Regions from separate parts of the Arthrobacter sp. CAN_A214 genome, predicted to be linked through region 2. Evidence: riboswitches for the same ligand, from Rfam matches in the RefSeq annotation. Region 2 holds a riboswitch; each other region holds the start of a gene.
What was found. Region 2 has a riboswitch for S-adenosylmethionine ahead of IWX65_RS04430 (flavin reductase family protein). Riboswitches for the same ligand answer to the same signal wherever they lie in the genome.
Positions count from the first base shown of each region.

Region 1: another riboswitch for S-adenosylmethionine. It lies ahead of IWX65_RS05230 (ABC transporter substrate-binding protein); the one in region 2 lies ahead of IWX65_RS04430 (flavin reductase family protein).
Region 3: another riboswitch for S-adenosylmethionine. It lies ahead of IWX65_RS12640 (bifunctional o-acetylhomoserine/o-acetylserine sulfhydrylase); the one in region 2 lies ahead of IWX65_RS04430 (flavin reductase family protein).

Region 1 is NZ_JADOUU010000004.1:21,621-29,391, reverse strand. Features, by position in the region: gene IWX65_RS05245 (dipeptide ABC transporter ATP-binding protein) at 1-210, opposite strand, end outside; gene IWX65_RS05240 (ABC transporter permease) at 213-1,115, opposite strand; gene IWX65_RS05235 (ABC transporter permease) at 1,112-2,122, opposite strand; gene IWX65_RS05230 (ABC transporter substrate-binding protein) at 2,119-3,759, opposite strand; SAM riboswitch class I at 3,866-3,964, opposite strand; gene IWX65_RS05225 (arylsulfotransferase family protein) at 4,122-5,666, opposite strand; gene IWX65_RS05220 (pullulanase X25 domain-containing protein) at 5,749-6,585, opposite strand; gene IWX65_RS05215 (MBL fold metallo-hydrolase) at 7,329-7,771, opposite strand, start outside.
Region 2 is NZ_JADOUU010000003.1:172,773-180,543, forward strand. Features, by position in the region: partial or broken gene IWX65_RS17695 (ABC transporter substrate-binding protein) at 1-496, shown strand, start outside; gene IWX65_RS04395 (sugar ABC transporter permease) at 496-798, shown strand; gene IWX65_RS17700 (carbohydrate ABC transporter permease) at 795-1,628, shown strand; gene IWX65_RS04410 (hypothetical protein) at 1,697-2,134, shown strand; gene IWX65_RS04415 (hypothetical protein) at 2,141-2,296, opposite strand; gene IWX65_RS04420 (DUF6098 family protein) at 2,453-2,905, shown strand; gene IWX65_RS04425 (hemerythrin domain-containing protein) at 2,976-3,809, opposite strand; gene IWX65_RS04430 (flavin reductase family protein) at 3,876-4,382, opposite strand; SAM riboswitch class IV at 4,444-4,563, opposite strand; SAM riboswitch class IV at 4,709-4,839, shown strand; gene IWX65_RS04435 (ABC transporter substrate-binding protein) at 5,001-6,659, shown strand; gene IWX65_RS04440 (ABC transporter permease) at 6,656-7,636, shown strand; gene IWX65_RS04445 (ABC transporter permease) at 7,633-7,771, shown strand, end outside.
Region 3 is NZ_JADOUU010000015.1:146-7,916, forward strand. Features, by position in the region: gene metX (homoserine O-acetyltransferase MetX) at 1-1,084, opposite strand, end outside; gene IWX65_RS12640 (bifunctional o-acetylhomoserine/o-acetylserine sulfhydrylase) at 1,093-2,409, opposite strand; SAM riboswitch class IV at 2,471-2,586, opposite strand; gene IWX65_RS12645 (VOC family protein) at 2,706-3,347, shown strand; gene IWX65_RS12650 (DUF1540 domain-containing protein) at 3,436-3,723, opposite strand; gene IWX65_RS12655 (CPBP family intramembrane glutamic endopeptidase) at 3,839-4,669, opposite strand; gene IWX65_RS12660 (amidohydrolase family protein) at 4,674-5,936, opposite strand; gene IWX65_RS12665 (formimidoylglutamate deiminase) at 5,936-7,405, opposite strand; gene IWX65_RS12670 (allantoate amidohydrolase) at 7,402-7,771, opposite strand, start outside.

The sequences.
Region 1 (7,771 bases), on a different contig from region 2:
CAGGCGGTCGGCGGACACCCGCGCGTTCGGGGCGTTGAGCCCCACGAGCGTCCGCGTTGTCACGGTCTTGCCGGACCCCGATTCGCCCACGAGGGCGAGAGCCTGGCCCGGCGCCAGGGCCAGCGACACGTCGCGGACGACGTCGACCGGCCCCCTTGGCGTCGTGAAGGAGACGTTCAGGTTGTCGATGGCGAGAAGTGGTGCAGTCATGGTCAGACCTCTGCTTCGAGTCGGCGCTGCAGGTGGTGGCCCACCACGGTGGTGGTCAGCGCGGCGAGGGTGATGAAGATGCCGGGGAACGCCGCGATCCACCAGGCGACCTGGAGGTAGTTGCGGCCGTCGGCGAGCATGGCGCCCCACTCAGCGGCCGGCGGCTGCGCACCGAGGCCGAGGAAGCTCAATGACGACGCCCACACGATCGCCTGCCCCACGCCGAGCGTGACGAGGACGAACAGCGGCCGCACCACATTGGGAACAATGGTGTGGAGGAGGATGTGGGAGCGCGAACGCCCCAGCGACAGCGCGGTCTCGACGTACGGAGCGGCGATGACCTGCAGTGTCTGGGTGCGCAGCATCCGCGCATAGCCGGGTGCGGTACCGACGCCGACGGCGATGGCCGCGGTCACGACGCCGGTTCCGGACACCGCGATCACGATCAGTGCGAGCAGGAGGCCGGGGAATGCGAAGAGCACCTCGACGAAGCGGCAGATCGCGGAGTCGAGCCACTTGCCCGACACGCCGGCGGTGATGCCGAGCGCACCGCCGAGGATCAGGCCGATGGCCGTGGCGGACAGCCCGAGCAGCAGCGACTGACCGGTTCCGGCGATGACCCGGGAGAACACGTCGCGCCCGTTCTGGTCGGTGCCGAAGAAGTGCGCGGCATTGGGTGCCTGGAACGCGCTCGCCGGGTCGATGACGTACGGGTCCTGCTGCAGGAACAGCGACGGCACGACGGCGGCGAGCACCAGGAACGTGAGCAGTGCGCCCGCGATCCAGACCCCGATCGGCGTGCCGTGCAGGAAGCGCGCCGCACGCGAAGGAGTGCGCGGGGCGGAAGGTGCGGGAGCCGGGGAACCGGGACCCGCCGTCGTCGTTGGTTCGAGTGCCAGGCTCATGCTGCACTTCCCTTCGGGTTGGTGCGGGGATCCACTACGCGGTAAAGGAGGTCCACAGCGAGGTTCACGAGGATGTAGACCGCGGCGATGATGAACACCACCGCGAGGGTGATGGGGAGGTCGCGGTTGAGAATGGCGTCCACGAGGGAACGGCCGAGGCCCGGTCGGGCGAAGATGATCTCCGCAACCACTGCCGAGCTGATGAGCGAGCCCACGGCCCAGGCCGAGAGCGTGATGCCCGGCAGGATCGCGTGCCGCAGGGCGTGGGTGATGCGGACGGCGGTGTCACTCAGACCGCGGGCTCGGGCACTGAGGATGAACGGCTGCGCCAGTGCGTCCTCGAAGGATGCCCGCGTGACCTGGGCGATGAACCCTGCGAGCGGAATTGCGAGGGACAGCGCGGGCAGCACGAGCGAGCGGAAACCGTCATTGCCCGCGACGGGGAACCAGCCGAGCACGACGGCGAACACCACCGCGAGCATGATGCCCACCCAGAACTGGGGGAGCGAGGCGAAGAAGACCTCGACGCCGCGGCCCACGGAATCGAGCACGCGACCCCGCCCGACGGTCAGCAGCGTGAAGGCCAGAGCGATGATCCAAGCGAAGACGAGCGCGAGGCCGGCCAGCTGGAACGTGGGAAGGATCTGTGGGCCGAGGATCTCCAGGACCGGCACCTTGAAGATGTAGGAGGTGCCGAAATTCCCGGTGAACAGGCCACCGAGGTAGGCGAGGTACTGGACGAGGACGGGCTGGTCGAGACCGTATTCGGCCTTCACCGCAGCAACGGTCTCGGGCGACGGCGAGGATCCGGCCCCGCCGAGGATCGCCGTGATCGGATCGCCCGGGGTCAGCCGGAGGACGAAGAACGTCAGCGTGACCGCGGCCCAGAGGACGAAGATGCTGCCCGCCGCCCGTTGGGCGATGACTTTCCCGGCCGCACCGGCCGTCGCCGTCGTGCGTGGCGCCGCACTCAATGGATCGAGGTGCTTGGAATCGAGGGTGCTCATGGCTGGTCAACCGCCGTCACGTCGTAGAGGTAGGGGAGGGACAGGCTCGGCTCGAGGGCGAAGTTCCCGAAGCGGTCGCTGCGGAGTGCCACCTGGCTGGCCTGGTTGTAGAGGGGCAGCTGCAGGGCGTTGTCGCTGACGATCTGCTGGGCCTGGTAGTAGAGGTCCTCTCGGGTTTCCGCGTCGTCGGTGGCGAGGGCATCGTTCAGGATGCCGTCGAGTTCCGGGTTGCGGAAGCCCGAGCCGTTGGCCACGAAGCCGGCCGACTCGGTGTATTCCGAGGAGAAGACGATCCGGAGGACGTCGGCGGTGTTGGTGTTCCAGTAGTCGGCGCGGAGGTCGTACTCGAAGTTGTTGCCCTGTTCGCTGACCGTTGCGGCGTCACCGTTCTCGATGAGGACCTCGAATCCCACCTGCTTGGCGGTCGCCTGGATCTGTGTGACCAGTGCCTGGTGTGCCGTGGGCCAGGAGTTCGGTGTGTAGGGGAAGTGGACGGTGAGGCGCTCGCCGTCCTTGGTGCGGTAGCCGTCGTCGTCACGCCCGGTCCAACCGGCGTCGTCGAGCAGTTGGTTCGCCTCGTCCGGATCGGGGGCGTAGACGTCCTCGAAGTCGGGCGAGTAGAAGGTGGTGGTGGAGCTCAGCGGACCGCCGGCCTTGGTGACGGTGCCGAAGTAGACGCTGTTGATGCCGGCATCCACGTACGCGCTCCGCAGGAAGGCCTTGCGGACATCGGGGTCGTCGAAGGGTGGTCGCGTGGTGTTCAGGATCAGGTTGGTGGGGTTGCCGGGGCGGTCCTGCAGGATGAGCTCGACGTCGGGGTCGGACTCGGCTTCGTCGAAGTGGACGCTCGGCATGAGGTCGAGGGCGTCCACCTGGCCGGCACGGAGCAGGCCGTAGCGCGTCGAGTCCTCGGGGACAATGCGCCATTCGATGGTCTCGAGGTACGCCGGCCCCTGGTGCTCCGCGAATGGCGGGGCTGAGTTGTAGTCCTCATTGCGGACCAGGGTGGCTTTCGACTGCGGCACATAATCCACAATCTTGAACGGACCCGTACCCACCGGGGCGTTGCAGTTCTCCGCCTGGGGACGCTTGAGCGCCTCGGGCGACTGGATGCCGAGGAACGGCTGCGCGAGCACCTCGAGGAACGCCGCATAGGGGCGGTTCAGGGTGACGACGGCGGTATCCGCGTCCACCACCTCGGTTCCGGCATACGGCTTGAGGTAGCCTCCCGCGGTGCCCGACTGGGTGTCGGGATCCACCATGTGGTCGAGGTTCGCCTTGACCGCCTCCGCCGTCAGCGGGGTGCCGTCGGTGAAGGTGACGTCGGTGCGGACGGTGAACGTGTAGGTGAGGCCGTCCGCGGAGACCTCCCAGTCCGAGGCGAGCCACGGGTGGATGGTGCCCTCCGCATCCTGTGACACGAGGGAGTCCAGGTAGTTGGCGGCAATGGAGGCCTGGGGCATGTCCCCGTTCACGTGGGGGTCGAGGCAGGAGATGTCCTTGCCGGTGGCGAAGACGAAAGTGGTGTCCTCCCCGGCGTTCGCGGCACCTCCGCAGCCGGTCAGCAAAAGGCCTGCGACGGCGGTGAGGGCGATCTTCTTGTGTCCGGCTCGATAGGCCGGGGTGGTGTGCTGCACGTTGGGCTCCTGTACTCATCGCCCGACGGAGGGGCGCACAGGGCAACGCGGAGCTTCCCCGGGCGTGCGGCAGCACGGCGGGTAAAGACCAACGAAGCTTTTGGCTTCTCCATCGGTCCTGGCAGTAGCACCGTTCTCCGGTTTTATCCGAAGAGGGTTGCTGCGGCGTCGTCGATCCAGGTCTCTCGGCCGCTCGGGATGGTTATGGCTTCATTCAAACCGACTCGGGCAGCGTTGGCCAATGGCCGGCGTCACACTGAGTCACGGGCGGGTTTGTGACGACGGCTCCGGGCGGTTTCATCGGGGCGGACCGCACGGCTTTTCGGGCGGTCCGCCGTTTCGTCAGGGCAATCCCGGCGGAGTCAGTCGGCGACGCCGGTACCCAGCTCGTTCCCGCTGGCATCGAGGGCCTGGACGGCCACGTAGGCTGCGTCCTCGGGGAGGGGAATCTCGGTTTCGAAGGATTCCCGATCCACGGTTGCTCCTTCGGTGGCGGTCGCTTCGTCGGCACCCGTCAGTAGCCGCCACTGCGCCACCCCCGTGGCTCCGTTCCACGAGACGTAGGCGGTGCTGCCGCCGTCGTTCTCCTGGACCACCACATCCGGCGGTGTGGCCGGTTGGCCCTGCCACGCAGACTTGTAGGCGCGGTAGCTGCCGTCCCCGCCGAGCGAAACGTCATAGATGAGTGCGCCGTCCGCAGTGAATTCGGAGTAGAAGGGCTGGGCGCCCCAGCTGATCAGGATGTTGCCGTTCGGGAGTTCGTTGGTGTTGGCCATGCTTCCGGCGGTGCGGTCCTCCGGCGGGAGGTATTCGGTGACCACAGCGGCGGTCATCGCCTCCTCGTCGAGCTGGAGCCGCAAGCCGCGGGAGTTGTCCCCGGAGTTCTCGTTGGAAGCGTTGTCGAAGAGGGTCAGGGTGCCGTCGGGAGAGCGCCGGGCGTCGTGCTGCCAGGAGAACTCGGCACCGTCTCCCAGCTCGAAATCGTTGGCCGTCCCGCCCAAGGTCCAGTCCAGCTCGCCCGTGGCGCGGTCGATCCGGTAGATGGCACTGGTGTGACGCGCGGAGACCAGGATGCCGTCGTCGTCCTCCGCTATCGAATTGACGTGGAGGTAGTCGAAGGGACTTTCCTCGGTACCCACCACCTCGTTCTCGTCCTGTGCCTTATCGAAGTCCTGGGTGCGCAGCACCCCGCCGTCCAGTGCGTCACCGAAATTCTGGATGCTGTCCGCGACGGGGATGTGGTCGAGCGATCTCCACTCGAAGAGGACGTCACCCGTGGCGATATCGATTTCCTGAATCACGGCTTCCTCGACCCAGCCGTCCGTCGGGCCGCCGAGCTCCGAGAGGTCCGCCTCGGCCGGCTCGTAGGCGCTGATCAGCATGGTGTCCCGGGGCGTGATGGTCGAGTCGTGGAAGTCGGCGTTGCCGGGCGCCAAATCCCCGCCGGTGGTAACGCTCGCAATCTCCTCGTAGGACCGGTTCAGGATGGTGAAGGTGCCGTCGCCGTATCCGCCGCCGCTGCTTCCCTGATACAGGGTGAGCACGGGCTCGCCCTGGTACTCCTGGACCCGGAGCTCGAACTGGTCGTCCTGCGAGTCGTCCGGGTCGGCCGGATTGATCCAGACGGGTTCTCCTGACGCATCCAGCACCAGGCCGCCCGTCGTCGGCGGTCGGTCCGGGAAACCGGGCGTGAGGAAGATGAGTTCCTCCGAGGTCCCGTAGTCCGGCTCCCAGGCCTCGCCCTGTTCGAGCGCGACGACGGGAGGGGCCAGGTCCGGGCGGCTGGCATAGCTGTGCGACGGGGTCTGCTGGGTGTCCCCTTCCGCTATGGTGCAGGCCGTCGCGGTGAGCGCGACGGTGCAGATCGCCGCGAGTCTGGGTAGGCCACGCTTCCGATGGGTGGTCATGGTGAAAGCCTTCCCGGATCGACCGGGGAGCGCAATCGATTTGTGACCTTTGCTATCGGATGCCTTCGGTCAACGGAAGGTGCTAGCTGGTCTCGATATCCTTCGTGGCGTAGTCGAAGCGGAACGTCACAGCGGTGTCGGAGAGCAGGCGCAGCTCGTGGTTGGAGCCGTCGCGGACCCCGTAGGCACCGTAGTTCTCGTCCCAGGAACCGTTGACCACCATCTTGTACTGGTAGGTGCCGGCGGGCAGCTGGAGGGTCTGCTTCCACAGATTCTCAACGGCGTCATAGTCGAGCTGCAGTCCACGGAGGTTCGTGGTCCAGTGCCCGGCCTCGCCGAAGAGGGGGTTGAAGTCACCGGCGAGGGCGACGGACTGCGGCTGGTCGTGCCACGCGTCGTTGGGTGCCTGCTCTGGAGGTGCGACGCCGTCGGACGCGAGCGCTTGCTCATCAGCTGCGTCGACGTCGGACGCTAGCGCTTGCGGCACGACGAGGTCCTCCTCGACCAACGCCGGCTGGTCCTGGTCGGCAGCGTCGGACGCCGGAGCCGGATCCTCCATCGGCTGGTCCTCCTGAACCTGCTCCGGGGCCTGCGGCACCTGCACGGGCAGCTGCTCCTGAACCTGTTCCGGCGCATGCCCCGGATCATGCCCTGGCGCCTGCTCAGGCACAGGCTCTCCGCTGACCGCGGCATCGGCGAAGACATCGGCATCGGGGAACGCAGCGAGCGCGCGGATGCCCTCCTCCGTCGCCGTCCAGCCGCTTCGTTCCTTGACGAGCCAGCCGGCCTTGACGAGCTTCGACGTCGCCGTCGTCAGCTGCTTGTAGCCGCGGGGAACACCGCTGGCGAGGAGCTCCGATTCCTTGACGTCGAACGGCACTCCCGCGATGGTCTGGGCCATCAGATCGCTGGGAGCCACGGCGGTTCCCGATGCCTGGTGGCGCGCCAGCAGGTCCAGAGTGGTGCGCAGTCGTTCGTTGAGGCGGTTCCGGGAGGCGATGACAAGCTCCTTCTGAGGCGGGGACGCGGGGTAGTGGTCCTGATTTTATCGGATTCGTCAACGCCCGGTGTCAGCCTCCGCAAGATGACTGCCGCATCAGATGGACGACGGGCGCGACGCACTGAGGAGAAAAGAGTTATGGCAGGGAAGGGGATCCCTGACTCGGCCGTTAGCCGACGGACAGAACATTGCTGGTTCAGTGGCAACCCGAGTGTGCGGCGACGACGAGAAGGGCTGTTGTGTTTACGATCCGCTTTCGCCGAGGGCCCGTAGGCGTACCGGGCCATACCGAAGGCGACCCCGACCACCGCCGCCCCAGCCACACCAATGCGGCCACCCGCGGAAAGTTTCACGAATACCACCTCGTCCTGCGTCCAGCGTCGTGCACGGGAGCCGCTGCCCCGCCTCACCGAATTGGCGTCCAGACGCATCCAGCCTGGGTGCTCCTCCTGACCGGTTTTGCGGCGAAGATATTGGAGAGCCACTCATACCGTCCGCCTCAGCCTGGGTGATCCCTTGATGGGCCTCAGGTTTCAGGAGTAGCACCCGGCCCGCGTCGGTGGCTGGGTAGTGTCGGCGCCTGCCCGGGTGCGGAAGGTTCTATGCGATCCAGCCAGGAAGCTTGCCAGGTGCCCACCCCTGCCAACGAGCCGGGTCGATGGTCAGGTGGTGGGAGCGGTTTTCCGGGCCTGCTGCCAGGAGTTCCAGGCCGTGTAGCTGCCATCGAGTTCGACGACGTCGTAACCGGCCCGGCGCAGGGCGCTGGCGGCGACGGAGTTACGGAGTCCGCTTTGGCAGTAGGTGACGATGGTCCCGTCGGTGGGTAATTCGTCCAGGTGCCACATGAGCCGTCCGCCGTTGAGTTGGTGCGCTCCGGGGACGTGTCCACTGGTGTGTTCGGTGCGGTTGCGGACGTCCAGGATCAGAGCCGCGTCGAACCCGGGGAGGTCGGCGGGCTGGATCAGGGCGGGTTCAGTAGCGGGCAGTCCGTCGATGCTGGTGACGTACCCGGCAACATCGTCGATGCCGACGCGGACGAGGTGGTCCCGGATGTCCTGCGCCTGGTCCTGGTCGGTGGCGAGCAGGACCAGGGGGTTCGTGTCCG
Region 2 (7,771 bases):
TGCCTTCGCGGCCGGCACCACGGCTCTGGCGTCCGTCGGTGATTTCGTGCTTCCCAGCCTGGACGAAACCATCACCGACTTCGAATGGGGCGCAACCTACCTGCCCCGCGACGAACGTGGGGCATGTGATCTCGGCGGGAACGCGCTTGTCGCCACCAAGAACGCGAGGAATCCGGAACTCGCAGCCGAGTTCCTCAAGTTCATAGTGCAGCCGGACCAGATGTCCGATTTCTGCGCACGCGCCATGGAACTGCCCACACTGCAGTTCCTGGTAGGAACCGATCTCGACTACCAGACACGCCCCGATATCGCCGGTATCTTCGTGGACCAGGCAACCACACTCCAGCCCGAGGATGTCCAGCAGCTGACGAACCCGGCGATGGCCGAGATCAACCCCAAACTGCGTGACCAGCTCGAAGCCGCCTTCACCCAGAACCAGTCGGCCGAGGAGACGCTGGCGAACATCGCAGCTGCGGTGGCCGAGGCCACCGGCTGATGTCCGCGGGCACCTCCGAGCGCGAGGGAGCCGCTGTCCCAGCGACCCCGGCTTCGACGTACGCCCCAGGTGCCGGGCGGTCCGGGAAGCGGTTCCGCTCCACCAGCACGGCCTACGGCTTCCTCACCCCCAACCTTGTTCTCCTCGGGCTGTTCCTCTTCCTCCCATTGGGCTGGGCCTTCCTCATCAGCTTCCAGGAGTCCAGTGGTTTCGGAGCCAGCGGATGGGTGGGCCTTGACAACTACCGGCGGCTGGTCACCGACCCCACGTTCTGGCAGTCCACGGCGAATACCGGATTATGAACCCTCATCACGGTGCCGCGGCAGGTGCCGCGCACGCGGCACGACTGGGAACCGCCGTCGTCGTCGGACTGGTGATGATGTTCCCGCTGTACTGGATGATCACGCTTGCGTTCTCACCGAACGTCGATGTCTTCAGCCGGGAACTGAACCTGTGGCCCTCGTCGTGGACCCTCGACAACTTCCGGCGCATCTTCACGAGCTTCCCCACCGCTCTCTGGTTCGGTAACTCGGTGGCCATCACGTCGATCGTCACTCTCCTCACCGTCACGGTGAACCTGCTGGCCGGGTATGCCTTCGCGAAACTCACCTTCCGCGGCAAGGGCGTCATCTTCCTGCTGGTCCTGAGTACCATGATGATTCCCGTCCAGGTGCTGATGGTGGCCCAGTTCCGGCTGGTCACGGAACTGGGGATCTATGGGACGTTCTGGGCCGTGATCCTGCCGGCGGCGGCGTCGGCCTTCGGAATCTTCCTGGCCCGCCAGTTCATCATCGCGATACCGGATGAACTCATGGAGGCCGAAAATGGACGGCGCCGGCAACGTCCGGATCTTTCTCCAGATCGTCCTCCCGCTCTGCAAACCCTTGATCGCGGTGCTGGTGCTGCTGACGGTGATGTACCAGTGGAACGATTTCGCCTGGCCGCTGATCGCGCTGAAGGACAGCGAGCTTTTCACCCTGCGGATCGGGCTGATCTTCCTGCGGGGCAGTACGGGGCGGACTGCGGGTCCATCATGGCCCTTGCCCTGATTTCGATCCTGCCCATCGTGTTGATGTTCCTGTTGTTCTGGAAGTACTTCGTCCAGGGCCTCGCCCGCAGTGGTATCCGTTGAAGTCCTGAGGGGTGCAGAGACGCAGCCCTCGAGGAACCGCAGTGCCCACCGAATAGGATGGGAGACCCATGGAACATTTTCGGCTTGTCCGCACAGCCGCAGGGATCCTGCTGGCCCTGCCGCTGCTGACCGCGTGCGGCGATGCGCCGGCCCTGGAAGTCTTCGAACAGGCACAGGCAGAGCACGACATCGTCACGATCCAACGGGATCTCGAGGGGATCGACCTGTCCTCCACCCGCTTCCTTGCCGACCGCGACGGCATCGAATATTTCGTGGCGGCACCCACGGATTCCGACGGGCGCAGCGCGTGCCTCCTGGTGGAGGAGGGCCTCGGGGTTGCACTCGAGTGCGGCCCGATCACTCCGGGTGAGCCCGGCGTGATCATCCGTGACAGCAGGGCCACGGTGGTGCTGCTCCCCGACGAGTACAACCGCGATCTACTTGACGCCGAGGGCTACCGGCTGCTGCACCCGAACCTGGCGATCCGGGAAGTCCCCGAAGTCTGAGAGCCCCTACGCCTGGATCTGCGGTTCAGCGACTATCACCCGGTGGTTCCCCTCACACTGGAAGACGCCGAGGGTCCCTTCGGGAACGGGCCCCTCGGCGGGCCACTGGCTTTCATCCAACTCCTGCAGCGGCTTTCCGCAGGACGGGCAGGATGCTTCCATGGTTTACCTCCTCGTTGAACGCACGTACTTCTTCAATTAGACCCCGCCCACCGATGGAGGAACAGGAATATCTCACCTCGCACAGCAGCAGTAAAGAGCAGGTTCGCGCTGTCCCGGCTGTTGAGGCCGGGGACAACCCTTCCTAGGCTTAGGCACATGAAATCCGCCACCGCACCGCGCAAAGCAGAATCCGGGGAGCTCACCCTCTCCAGCCTCGCTGAACTCGCGGATCTCGTGCCGTCCGGCGACTACCTCTACCTGCGGTACTCCAAGGGCTTCGAAGCCGATAGGGATTCCAATAGTCTCGACGCCGAGAGCGGGCTGACGCTGCCAGGATTGTCCGTCAACCCCCTCACACCGGAGTCGTGGTGGACCCGGCCGCTCAAGGACTGGCTTGCACGCCAGATCTGCCAGTACGAGCACCTTGCGGAGGACGAGGACCGCTACGCATGGGTACTCACCGGGGCGTGCGTGGGCCGGGGCCCGGACTGCGAGCCGCTGCTCGTCGACGTCCGTCCGCTCGGCCGGCTCGATCCAGAGGTGCTGCAGGAAGCAAAGCGGGTCTACGAGGAGCAATTCGATGCCGGCGAACGGCCGTCGCAGGACTGAACTCGATCCAGCCAGGACCGGATCGAGACTGAACCGCCAAAGCCGAGCCGGAATCGATCGGATTGAGCGTTCAGCGGCGGGTCCGCCGGGTGAGCGAGCGGAACACCAGCTCTCCCGCTACAGCTCCCCCGGCCGCGACAGCGACAACGCCCGCGACAGGAGGCCGGCGTCGTCCGCTCCCATCGGACCGTCGGCCCACCCTGCTCGTGGTTGGGTCCTCTCCGCGTGTCAGGAGCGGGAGGTGCTCGATCGAATGGGCTACCCGCGCCAGCAGGGTGCTCGTGCGATGGAGAACCGGTGAAACGGCTTTCGGCCTCTGCAGTATTGCGGTGTCGACCGCGTCGCGGATGCGGTCGATGAGTGAAAGCGGAACTGCCGCGACGGCGTTGCCTGGCGGCCGCCTTGCCACGACCGGATGAGCGCGGGTGGGGGCGGTTCTGCGGACCACCTCCCAGGAGATGCCCATCAGCTGAAGCAGGCGTTTGCTCACCACTTCCTGCAGCCGGGGGAAAAGCTTGTCCTCCTCGTCGCGTACGTCCTCCCCCAGCACCTCGACCAGCCGGTCGAGTACGCGTTCCCGCTCCGGGTCCCCCTCCTCGAGGGTTTCAAGCCGCGTCACCAGTTCATTGACCTCCTGGTGCTCCTGCTCCACCTCAAGGGTGAGTTGTTCACCATCGGGCAGGACCCGCCGCACCACGGGCCACAGCACCGCCTCCTCGGCGAAGGCGTGGGGAAACACCAGCCGGTAGATGCGCCGCAGCACATCGCCCTGCTCGGCTCCTCTCGATCCTTCCAGTTCCTTCAGCAAGGCGTTGAGCTTGACGTGGTCGTTCTTCTGCCGAACCAGGACGCTCGTGGGGCCACCCAGCTCCGCAACGGTCTGGTGTGCGACTGACGGGTACATGGGCGTCCTTTCGGAGGGAGTTTCCGGTATCAGTACCCCGGAGGACCCGATTCGAAACACTTGCCGCTACACCAGCGACGGCTCCGGCAGCCGGTGGAATTCGGAGGCGTGGAACACGAGCGGCACGGAGTCCTTGTCCTCGAACTGCAGGCCGTGCACCCGGAGGAGCACCACCTGGTGATCTCCGGCGGGATACTCCGCCTCGACCGAGCAGTCCAGCCACAGTACGGCGTCGGAGAGCAGTACGGCGCCGGCGGGCGTGACTTCGATGTCGAGTGCTGCGAACCGGTCGGCTGACTTCGACGCGATCTGCAGGCAGGCATCCTTCTGCCCGGAGGCCAGGACCGAAACACCGATACGGGGTTGCTTTCGCAGCTCCGGCCAGGTGCGCGAGGTGTTCTGGATGGCGAACATCACCAGTGGCGGATCGAGCGACACCCCGACGGTGAACGAGGAAGCAACAATGCCCTCGGGAACTCCGTCCACCCGGGCACAGAGCGCTGCGATCCCTGAGGGAAAGCGCCCGAAAGCCTGCCGTAGAACCGCCGGCTCCAGATTGACATTCAACGCCATGCCCACTTCCTTCGAAAAAGGCGTCGTCCCGCGTACCGAAAAGCAGAAGGCAGCGGGGGAAACGCCGTACTTGCCCCTCGGGCGAAAACTGCCCAGCGGCCGAATCATCACCTGGAGCACCCCGCTACGACGAGAGGGTTGCTGTCCAGCCGGCCAGGGCCTGTGGCTGGAACTCTTGATTGCGCCTCCCACGCTAGGGGCATCCCGAGCCCGCCGTCAACGCCGGGCACGACACAGAACGTAAGAAAGCTGCTGTCCGCCCTTTATGACCGTCTGTGACCTGACCCGACTGGACAGCGGAAAGATCCGGCATACAGTGGGGTCAGCTTCAAGAGATGCGGCCGTCAAGCTCCGACTTGGCCGCGCACCAACCCCATGCTTTCCGGGTGGTTCGGATGACGAAGTGGGCTGCACCCACCGCATCTGTTGCGGCGTCCGGTGCGGTCAAGAGCAATCGGAAGGATGACGCATGATGCGTTTCCACAGCTGTCCACTTCTCACCGCCTGACGCCACCCCGCCTGCGGCACCGGCCCTGCCGGCCACCGTCGCCGCCATTTCCCATTGCGCAGTCCCTGCCGCGATGACCCATGCCCGCTTCCTCGCACAGAAGGAACCTCATGTCCCTGTCTTTTCATGCCCGCTTCCGGGTCCGCCGCACCCTGACCCGCGGCGCAACCCTCGCCGTCGTCGCCGGCCTGCTCGCGTCCTGCGCCTCCCCTGCCGGGACACAGACCGTGCCCGCTGACGCCACGCCCGTGGACGGCGGGGTCCTCAATGTCTCGATCTCCGCCGAGCCCGGCTGCCTCGACGGCCACGGCATCTCGGCGACACAGCAGCAGTTCCTGGGCCGGCTGATCTACGACAACGTGGTCACGCTCGACGACGACGGCGAGATCGCCCCCTATCTCGCCGAGTCCTGGGACATCTCCGAGGACGGCAGGACGTACACGTTCCACCTGCGTCAGGACGTGACGTTCAGCGACGGGTCGCCATGGAACGCGACCGTGTTCCAGCAGAACCTCGAGCACATGCGGGACCCGGCCACGAAATCTCCGCTGGCCGCCGCCTACATCGCACCCTACGTCGATGGAACGGTGATCGACGACTACACCTTCGAAGCGCACCTCGAGTACGCCTACACCCCCTTCCTCTACACGCTCGCGCAGTCCTGGCTGGGCATGAACTCGGGCAAGGCCATCACCGAGTCGCCGGAAACCCTGTGCCAGAACCCGGTGGGATCCGGGCCCTACGTCCTCGAGGCCTACCAGCCGGGACAGAGCATCAGCTACGCCAAGCGGGAGGGATACGGCTGGGCTCCCGACTGGCTGGGCGGATCCGGCGAGGCCCACCTGGACGGCGTCGAAGTCACCGTGGTCGCCGAGCCCGTGATCCGCTACCAGTCCCTCGTGTCGGGCCAGTACGGGCTGACGGAGAACCTCGCGCCGCAGAACGCGGCCGCGGTGCAGGCGGACCCGGCGTTCACCTACGAGAACCTGCCGCGCACCGGCAGCCCGTACGTGCTCGGCTTCAACCTGAACCGGGAGCCCTTCAGCGACCCGGCCGTCCGGGAAGCCTTTACCACCGCCGTGGACACCAGGGCGGTCACGGAAAGCCTCGGCTTCGGCACCTACACCCCCATCGACTCGTACCTGTCGAAGGAGAGCAAATACTACGATCCCTCGGTGGAAGGCACACTGGCCCACGATCCCGAGCGCGCAGACCAGCTGCTCGACGACGCCGGTTGGGACTCCCGCGACGCCGAGGGCTTCCGCACCAAGGACGGCGAGCGGCTGACCGTCGAAGTTCCCACAGTGGAAGCCTCGGCTCCCAGTCCCCTCCTCGTCCAGCTGCAGGGCGAGGTCCGGAAGGTAGGGATCGAGCTGGAGATCATCCAGCTTCCCCAGGCACAACTCACGGAACTGAGGTACGCCGGAGACTATGACGCCCTGGCCGGAGTGTGGCACACCAACACCACGGACGTCCTGTTCATCCGGTACCACTCCTCGGAAATCACCGGCGAGCGCATCGGCCAGAATTCCTCCTACGTGAACGACCCGGAACTGGATGAGATCCTGCTGCGGGCTCGCGGCGCGGCCGATGGCCCGGACGCGGCGGAGGCCTACTCCCAGGCACAGCACCGGCTCACCGATCTGGTGCCGGGGCTGCCCCTCTACGAGAATCCGAGCCAGTTCGCCTACTCGAACTCGGTGCAGGGCGTAGCCACGGACACGTCCCACCCCGTTCCCGTCCTCACCTACGCCTGGCTTGCGCAGTGACGGCAACCTTGGCCCCGGGAAGCACGAGAAAGACCGGCCGGCCCGGTGCAATGGCCCGCCGCGTCGCACTCCGCCTCGTCGTGGGAGTCGGAGTGCTGTGGGGAGCCGCAACCCTCACCTTCCTGGCGGTGTACCTCATCCCGGGAGACACGGCGCTCCTGATCCTGGGCGGACCCGATGCCCGACTCACTCCGGAGGCGATCGACCGCGTGCGCCAGGACTACCTGCTCGATGAGCCCCTGGCCATCCAGTACCTGCACTACCTGGGCGGGCTGCTCCAGGGAGACCTCGGCCAGTCCTACCGGCTGCGCATCCCCGTCACGGAGGCCATCGGGCAACAGATCGGTTCGACGGCGCAGCTCGCCGGTGCCGCCGCTCTTCTCGCCCTGCCGCTCACGTTCGCCGTCGCCCTTGCCTCGGCACAGCGGCGCCCGTGGATCCGCTCGCTGGTATCCGGTGTGGAGGTGGTGTGCGCCGCGACCCCCACTTTCGTGATCGGCTTCGTCCTGCTGATGGTGTTCTCGTTCAGCCTGCACTGGTTCCCGATCGGCGGCAACCAGGGGCCGGCGTCGCTCGTGCTGCCCGCACTGACGCTCGCACTCGCGGTATTCGGTCCGCTCTCGCAGGTACTCCGCAACGAGCTCGACGACGTGCTGGAGCAGGCTTTCGTCCTCACCGCCAGGGCGCGTGGAATGCGCGACGCCCAGGTCCGCGTGATCCACGCGCTCCGGCATGCCGTCATCCCCGTCCTGACGATGTCCGGGTTCCTCATCGCCGCCCTCCTCGGCGGTTCGGTGATCGTGGAAACCCTCTTCAGCCGGCAGGGCGTGGGAAGCCTGGCGCTCGCGTCCGTGTATGAAAAGGACTTGCCGGTGATCATCGGCGTCGTCCTGCTCTCAGCAGCCGTGTACGTGGTGGTCAACCTCGCAGTCGACCTCCTCTACACGCTCATCGATCCTAGGGTGGTAACCGCATGAGCATCGACCTCCGACCAGGCACGGCCCCGGTGGTCCAGAGTCCCCCGGAGATCCCGGCTGCCGCCACACGGGACCGGGTACGCCCTCCCCGGAGGCGGCGGCGCTTCAGGCCCGGCCTCATCCTCGCCGTCGGAT
Region 3 (7,771 bases), on a different contig from region 2:
GGAATGCGTCGTGCCCGATCGGGGACCGGATCATGTGCACCGGCACGTGTCCCGGAAGTGCTTCCGCCAGGACTGCCGACTGCCCGGGGAAATACAGGCGGTCGGTGTCCACCGCTGCGATGAAGAACCGTGCCGTGGCTCCGCTCAGCGCCTGTGCAAGGCTTCCACGGTCCCGCGCGGCATCGTGGCTCATGAGCGCCTCGGTGAGGATCACGTAGCTGTTGGCGTCGAAGCGGTGGACCAGCTTCTCCGCCTGGTGGTCGAGGTAGCTTTCCACCTGGTAGCGCCCGCGCTCCGCGGGGAGCACGCCGCCGAACGGCTGCTCCACGTCCTGGGCGGCCCTCCCGAAACGGTCACCGAGCTCCGCCTCGGACCGATAGGTGATATGGGCGATCCGCCGTGCGAGGCCCAGTCCGGCAACGGGAAGGTCCGCCCCGTAGTAGTCGCCTCCCGCGTACGCCGGATCGAGGCGGATCGCCTGGAGCTGCGCCTGGGCGAACGCGATCTGCTCGGCTGAGCTTGCTGCGGTGCAGGCGATGACTGCGCACCGTTCCACCCGGTCCGGGTACATCAGTGCCCATTCCAGGGCGCGCGCCCCGCCCATCGATCCTCCCAGGACCGAATGCCAGCGCGGGATCCCCAACCGGTCCATCAGCAGCGCCTCGGTGCGGACCGAATCCCGGATGGTGATGAAGGGGAACCGCGATCCCCACGGCGATCCCTGGGAGTCGAGGCTCGCTGGTCCCGTGGAGCCGTAGCAACCGCCGAGCATGTTGATGGACACGACGAAGTACCTGTCCGTGTCCACGGTGCGACCGGGGCCCACCAGTGAATCCCACCACCCGTCCTCCTCGGACGCCCCACGGGCGACATGGGAACTGCCGGTCAGCGCATGATGCACCAGCACCGCATTCGTTGCATCCTCGTTGAGGGTGCCCCATGTCTCGAAGGCCAACTGCACGTCGGGGAGTTCACCGCCGGCGTCGAGCACTACCGGACCCAGGAACGCAGTTCGAAGCAGGCCGTCGCTCCCCGGACCTGTTCGGGGCAGGCGGGACGACGGCGCAGGGAAATAGGTGGTCACCGGTTTGCCTACGCCCCCTTCGCCGCTCGAAAGCCTGCATCCAGGTCGGCGAGGATGTCCTGGAGGTTCTCGAGTCCCACCGACAGCCGCACGAGGCCGGGACGCACCCCGGCCGTCAGTTGCGCCTCCGCCCCCAGCTGGCTGTGGGTGGTCGACGCCGGGTGGATCACGAGCGAACGGACATCACCGACGTTCGCCACATGGGAGTGGAGCTCGAGACCATCGACGAACCGTTTGCCGGCCTCGATCCCCCCTTCGATGTCGAACGACACGATGGCACCGGTGCCGCGCGGTCCGTAGGTGCGGCCACGTTCGTACCAGGGGCTCGAGGGCAGCCCCGCGTAGGCGACCGATTCGACGTCGTCGTGCTGTTCAAGCCATTCAGCCACGGCCCGGGCGTTCTCGACGTGCCGCTCCATCCGCAGGCTGAGGGTCTCGATGCCCTGGGCGATCAGGAAGGCATTGAAGGGTGACACCGAGGAACCGAGGTCCCGCAACAGCTGGACGCGTGCCTTGAGGATGTAGGCGAGGTTGGCGCCGAGAGCGCTGCCGACCCCGAGGTCCCTGGCGTAGACCAGTCCGTGGTAGCTCTCGTCGGGCGTGTTGAAGCCGGGAAACTTCTCCGGATTCCTTGCGAAGTCGAACCTTCCGGAATCGACGATCACCCCCGCGATGGCGTTCCCGTGGCCGCCGAGGTACTTGGTGGCGGAGTGGACCACGATGTCGGCGCCCCACTCGATGGGGCGGATGAGGTAGGGCGTGGACAGCGTGTTGTCGACGATCAGGGGGATGCCGTGCTCGTGCGCAACGGCGCTGATGCCCTCGATGTCGAGGACGTCCTGGCGGGGATTCGAGACGACTTCACCGAAGAACAGTTTGGTGTTGGGGCGCACCGCCGCACGCCATTGCTCGAGGTTGTCCGGGTCCTCCACGAAGGTGCAGTCGATGCCGAACTTCTTCAGCGTGTGCCGGAAGAGGTTGAACGTGCCGCCGTAAAGGCTGGGACTCGCGACGATATGGTCTCCCACCTCCGCGACGTTCAGCACCGCGAACGTCTCAGCTGCCTGTCCCGACGCCAGCAGCAGGGCGCCGGCACCGCCCTCGAGGCTCGCGATGCGAATCTCGACGGCTTCCTGCGTCGGATTGCCGATCCGCGTATAGATCGGGGCAAGTTCAGTCAGCGCGAAACGGTCGGCAGCGCTCTGCGCGCTGGGGAAGACGAACGAGGATGTCTGGTAGATCGGCAGCGCACGCGCCCCCGTGGCGGAGTCGGGTGTCTGCCCGGCGTGGATCTGCCGTGTTTCGAATGACCAATCGTTGGACATGGTGTCCCCTCTCGATGGGGGCCCATCCGCCGTCGCCGGGGATGACCGGCCAGGGCTTGTCGGCCCGCGCTTGCGCAGCACCCGTGTGGGCTCCGCCTGGTCTTCACCCGGGGCACCCCACCGCGGTTGGAGGGTTGCCGGCCAGCGAGCCGGGGCTTTCCGCTGGCACTCATGACCTGCAGTCAATGAAAGCCCAAACCGGCGTTGCAGGCAACTCTGGGAGGCCCGAAATGACGCCCCGTGAAGTAAGGGCGGCCTAAGTCGAGACGCCCATCACAAAGTGCCAAAATGTAGCCATGCGCCTGGATCACGTCTCTTACGCCTGCGAACCCGATGGACTGGCTGCCACTGCCGAGCGGATTGCAACCGCCCTCGGCATGGAACCCGTGAAGGGCGGTGTGCACCCCCGCTTCGGCACACGGAACATGATTTTTCCCCTGGTCAACGGGCAGTACCTGGAAGTTGTCGAGGTACTTTCGCACCCCGCATCCGACAAGGCACCCTTCGGGCAAGCCGTGCGTGCGCGCTCCGAAGCCGGTGGAGGCTGGATGGGCTGGTGCGTCGCGGTCGAGAACCTCGAACCCTTCGAGGAGCGCCTCGGCCGCAGCGCGGTTCCCGGCAACCGGAAATTCCCGGATGGTCAGGAACTCTCGTGGCAGCAGATCGGCATCAAGGGACTGATCGCCGATCCGCAGGTCCCCTACCTCCTGCGGTGGGATGACGGGCTCGAAGCCCTGCATCCGTCACAGGCCCGCCCCGCCACGGTGAAACTCGACTGCCTCACGATCGCCGGATCCTCCGAGCGCGTCACCGAATGGCTCGGCACGCAGGTCGAGGAAACGCTCGACGGCGTCGACGTCCGCTGGGTGGCGCCCAACGGAACCCCCGGAATCATGTCGGTGACGTTCGAGACCGCGAACGGCCGCGTGGAGATCTAGCGCTACCGCCGCTCAAGATTTTCGCGCAGGGAGCAGGAGCCGGACTGGCACCAGTCGGGCTCCTGCTCTCTCTGGCCGACATGCCGCCCTAGGCGTGTGTATAGGTGAGGCAGTCGGCGTCCTCAGCACCGGGGCCGACCTTGACGGCGGATGCCGTACACATGAGGTCGTGGTTGTAGTTGCACTCCGCCCGCTGGCAGGCTCCCACCTGTGCGAGCATCTTCGGCAGACCACCACTGATCGAGGTGTCGATGAACGTGGCGCACGACGCGTGGTCGGTGCTCCCGGAGACGGTGATGGCGATGGCCGTACAGCCGTCGTGGTTGAACGAACAATTACCGACGCTGCATTCTGAGACGTTCGTGATGACTGTCATTGTTCCTCCTCGGCGGCCTGTGGATGAGCCGCGACTCCTTCAAATTAGCACCGAACTCGGCGGTAATTTAGTCACATTTTCGTGGCCCAAAGGAGTCGGGAGAACCCGGCCGCTCTCAGCCGCCGATGCCGATCGCCGGACCGATCAGCGCAAACCCGACGAACCCGGTGATGTCGATTGCTGCGTGGGCAATGACGAGTGGCATCACCCTGCGCCGTTTCGCGTAGAGGTAACCGAACAACAGCCCCATCAGAACGTTACCGATGAACGGCCCGAAGCCCTGGTACAGGTGATAGCTTCCCCGGATCAGTGCGCTGGTGACGATGATGACCGGCACCGACCACCGGAGCTCGCCGAACCGCTCGAACAGGTACCCCACCACGATGACCTCCTCGAGCACCGCGTGGCGGAGGGCCGAAAGAACCAGGACGGGCACGGTCCACCAGTACGCGTCGAGGGCAGCCGGGATGATCGCCGTCGTCAGTCCCAGTGCACGGCCGCCGGCGTAGACGCCCAGCGTGCCGACCCCGATGACGGCGGCGAGCCCCAGGCCCAGCCCGAAGTCGGTGCCGGGTTTCGCGAAGGTGAAACCAAGACGGCGGAACGCGGAGACGCCGGGTCCGCTCAGCAGGAACAGCACGAGCGCCACCGGTACGAGTGCGAAGAAGATGCTGAGCAGCTGATACGTGAGGTCGAAGTACTGACGGTCGTTGAGGACTGGGTTGAGGGTGGTGGTCTGACCGGACAGCGGGCCCCGGGTCAGTTTCTCCAGCAGGTTCACCGCCGCGTACACCCCGGACTGGCCGAGGGACAGGCCGAGCACGACGAGGATCTCGGCCTTGATGCGCCGCGCCGGCTGCGGAGATCCGCCGTCCTCCGCGGTGCTGGGAATGTCGCTGGGAATGTCGCTGGGGACGTCTCGGGGGGCGGGGAGCGGCGCGGGCATGCGGCTATCCTTCCAGTGGTTCCTGCGGATTCCCAACGGCCAGCCGGCGCACCGCCTGCCGGTCGACCCGGCGGCCGGCCATCCAGACTGCGCCGGAGAGCGGCATCCCCGGCCGGTAGGCAAGATGCGTGGCCGACGGCGAGTCGAGGAGCTGGACATCCGCGCGGTGCCCGACGGCGACCGAACCGACCGCGCGGGCGCCGTCGAGGTCCTGTCCGGACTCACGGCGGAGGGCTAACGCTCCCCCGTAGGTGGCTGCCCGCACCGCCTCATCGACGCTGAGCCCCATCTGGAGGACGGCGGTGGTGACGCAGAACGCCATGGAACTGGTGTAGGACGTGCCCGGATTACAGTTGCTGGCGAGCGCCACCGGCACCCCGGCGTCGAGCAGTGCCCGTGCCGGGGCGAGCGGCTGGCGGGTCGAGAGGTCGCATGCCGGCAGGCAGGTGGCGACGGTTCCCCGGCGGGTCCCGGATGCCGGTTCCCAGGCAGCCCAGGACCCGGCGAGCGCGTCGATGTCCGTGGGGACCAGGTGGTTCACGTGGTCCACGCTTGCCGCTCCGAACTCCACAGCGAGCGCTACGCCTTGCCCGGGGCCGAGCTGGTTGCCGTGGACCCTCAAACCCAGACCGGCATCCCGGCAGGCGGCGAGCACCGCACGGCTCTGCTCGGGAGTGAAGGCGCCCCGCTCGCAGAACACGTCGGCCCACCCGACGAAGGGTCGGACGGCGTCGAGCATGGGCCCGCAGACGAGCGCGGTGTAGTCGTCCGGGTCGACGCCGTGCGGAACGAGGTGCGCTCCGAGGAAAGTCACCTCGTCCACGACGGATGCGGCGATCCGTGCGCTGCGGGCCTCGTGCTCCACATCGAGGCCGTACCCGGTCTTCGTCTCCAGGTACGTTGTTCCGCCTGCGTGCGCCTCGGCAACCCGTCCGAGCAGCAACCGGGTGAGCTCGTAGTCGGTGGCCTCCCGGGTGGCGCCGGCGGTGACCGCGATCCCACCCGCCGTGTAGTCGGCTCCCGCCATCCGCGCTTCGAACTCAGCGGTGCGGTCGCCCGCGAAGACCAGGTGGGTATGGCTGTCCACCCATCCCGGCAGGGCGGCCCGGCCACCGGCGTCGTGCAGGAGATCCGCGGCCGGCGCCTTCGCCGCCTGCCCCACCCAACTGATGCGCTCGCCCTCGAGAACGACGGCGGCGGAGCGCAGGACGCGGTGTTCGGCGTCCTGGGTCATCAGTTCGCCGATGTTGGTGATGAGCAGTGACATCAGGAACGCTCCGCGGGGGGATACCGCCGGCCCGGCCCATTGCCGGGATCCGGGGTTCCGGCTGCGGTGGCGGTGGCATCGAAGGTGGCGGCGGCGGCATCGAGGCCGGCGGCTGCGGCGTCGAGGCCGGCGATGGCTGCACGGAGGGAATCGGCCGGGTTCCCGAGGGTCTCGTGGACCCCGTTCCGGGCCAACAGCTTCCCTCCGACGACGACGGCGGTCACGTCCTGGGCGGTGGCGGAAAAGGCGAGCTGCTCCCGGCGTGAGCCGGCCGTTCGGGTACTCAGCGGATCGACGGCCATGAGGTCGCAGACGGAGCCCTTCTCGATAGCGACGGCAGGCCTGCCCTGGGAGGAGGCCCCGCCCTCCGCTGCGATCGAGTGCAACGCCCCGGGGGAGAAGAAACCCCGGTGGCCGCTTCCCAGCCGTTCGCCGTATTCGAGCGCCCGCATCTCGAGCCAGGGGTCGATCACCGCATGCTGGTCCGTCCCGAGCGCGAGTACACAACCAGCGGCAACCAGCTCGCGCGCCGGTCCGATCCCGTCGGCGAGGTCCGCCTCCGTGGTGGGGCAGAGGACAGCCACCACCCGTGCGTTGCCGAGCAGGCGGATGTCCTCCGGCGTCAGGTGCGTCGCATGGACCACCGAGAGCCGTTCGGTCAGGAGGCCGTGGCGGGCCAGGAGCCCGGTGGGAGTGAGACCCGTCGCTTTCCTGCAGTCCTCGTTCTCGGCGGGTTGCTCGGAGAGGTGGATGTGCAGTGGAAGGTCGGCGGGCAGTTCGCGGGCGATGACGGCCAGTGCCTCGTCCGGCACCGCCCGCACTGAATGAATTGCAGCGCCGACGCTGACCTGGTCCGGATCGAACGTGGAGGCGACGGTGCGCCGCAGATCGGCGAGGCGCGCCAGCCAGGCCGAGGCGTCGTCGTCGGTGAAGCGGTGCTGGCCGGGGCCGGGCGGCTGTCCGAAACCCCCTGTGAGATAGCAGGTGTCCAGCAGGGTGAGCCGTATTCCCGCAAGGACGGCGGCCCTGCCCAGCGCGAGTTCCATGGCATGGCGATCCCCCTCATAGGGCGTGCCGTCCGGCTGGTGGTGGACGTCATGGAACTCGGCGACACTCGACCAGCCTGTCGTCACCATCTCGGCGTAGACGGCGGTGGCAAGCTCCTCGTAGCCGGCCGGCGTCAGTGCGCCCGCCGCGCGGTACATCTCCTCGCGCCACGACCAGAAGCTGCCGAGGCCGCCGTCGTGCGTGCGCCCCCGCAGAGCCCGGTGGAAGGCATGCGAGTGGGCGTTGGCAGCTGCAGGGAAGACGACGCCGCCGAGCAGTAGGTCACCGGGTTCCGCCGCGCTTCCCTGCTGTACAGAGGCGATCCTGCCGGAGCCGTCCACCCCGATGCGGACCGAATCCCGAACGCCTTCGGTGCCGAGCCAGGCGTACTCGCACCAGACGGTGACACCTGCAGGCGTCACAGGAGATCCTCCAGGACGTCGGCCAGGGCGGTTGCTCCCGCATCCGCGTCGTCGCGTTCCACGAACTCCTCCGGCGAGTGGCTGATGCCGGTGGGGTTCCGGATGAAGAGCATCGCCGTGGGCAGTACACCCGCCAGCACACCGGCGTCGTGCCCGGCACCGGTGGGCAGGATCGGCGCACCCTTCAGGGAATTACGGAGCGTGCGCTGAAGGGCAGGATCGAAGGAGATGGTGCCGCTCTGCGACTCCATCGTGAGGCTCACCGAACAGCCCTCGAAAGCCGCAGCCTTCTGGGCCTGACCGTGGATCCTCTCGACAAGGGCGGCGGTGACGGCGTCGTCCGCGTGACGAACATCGAGCCACAGG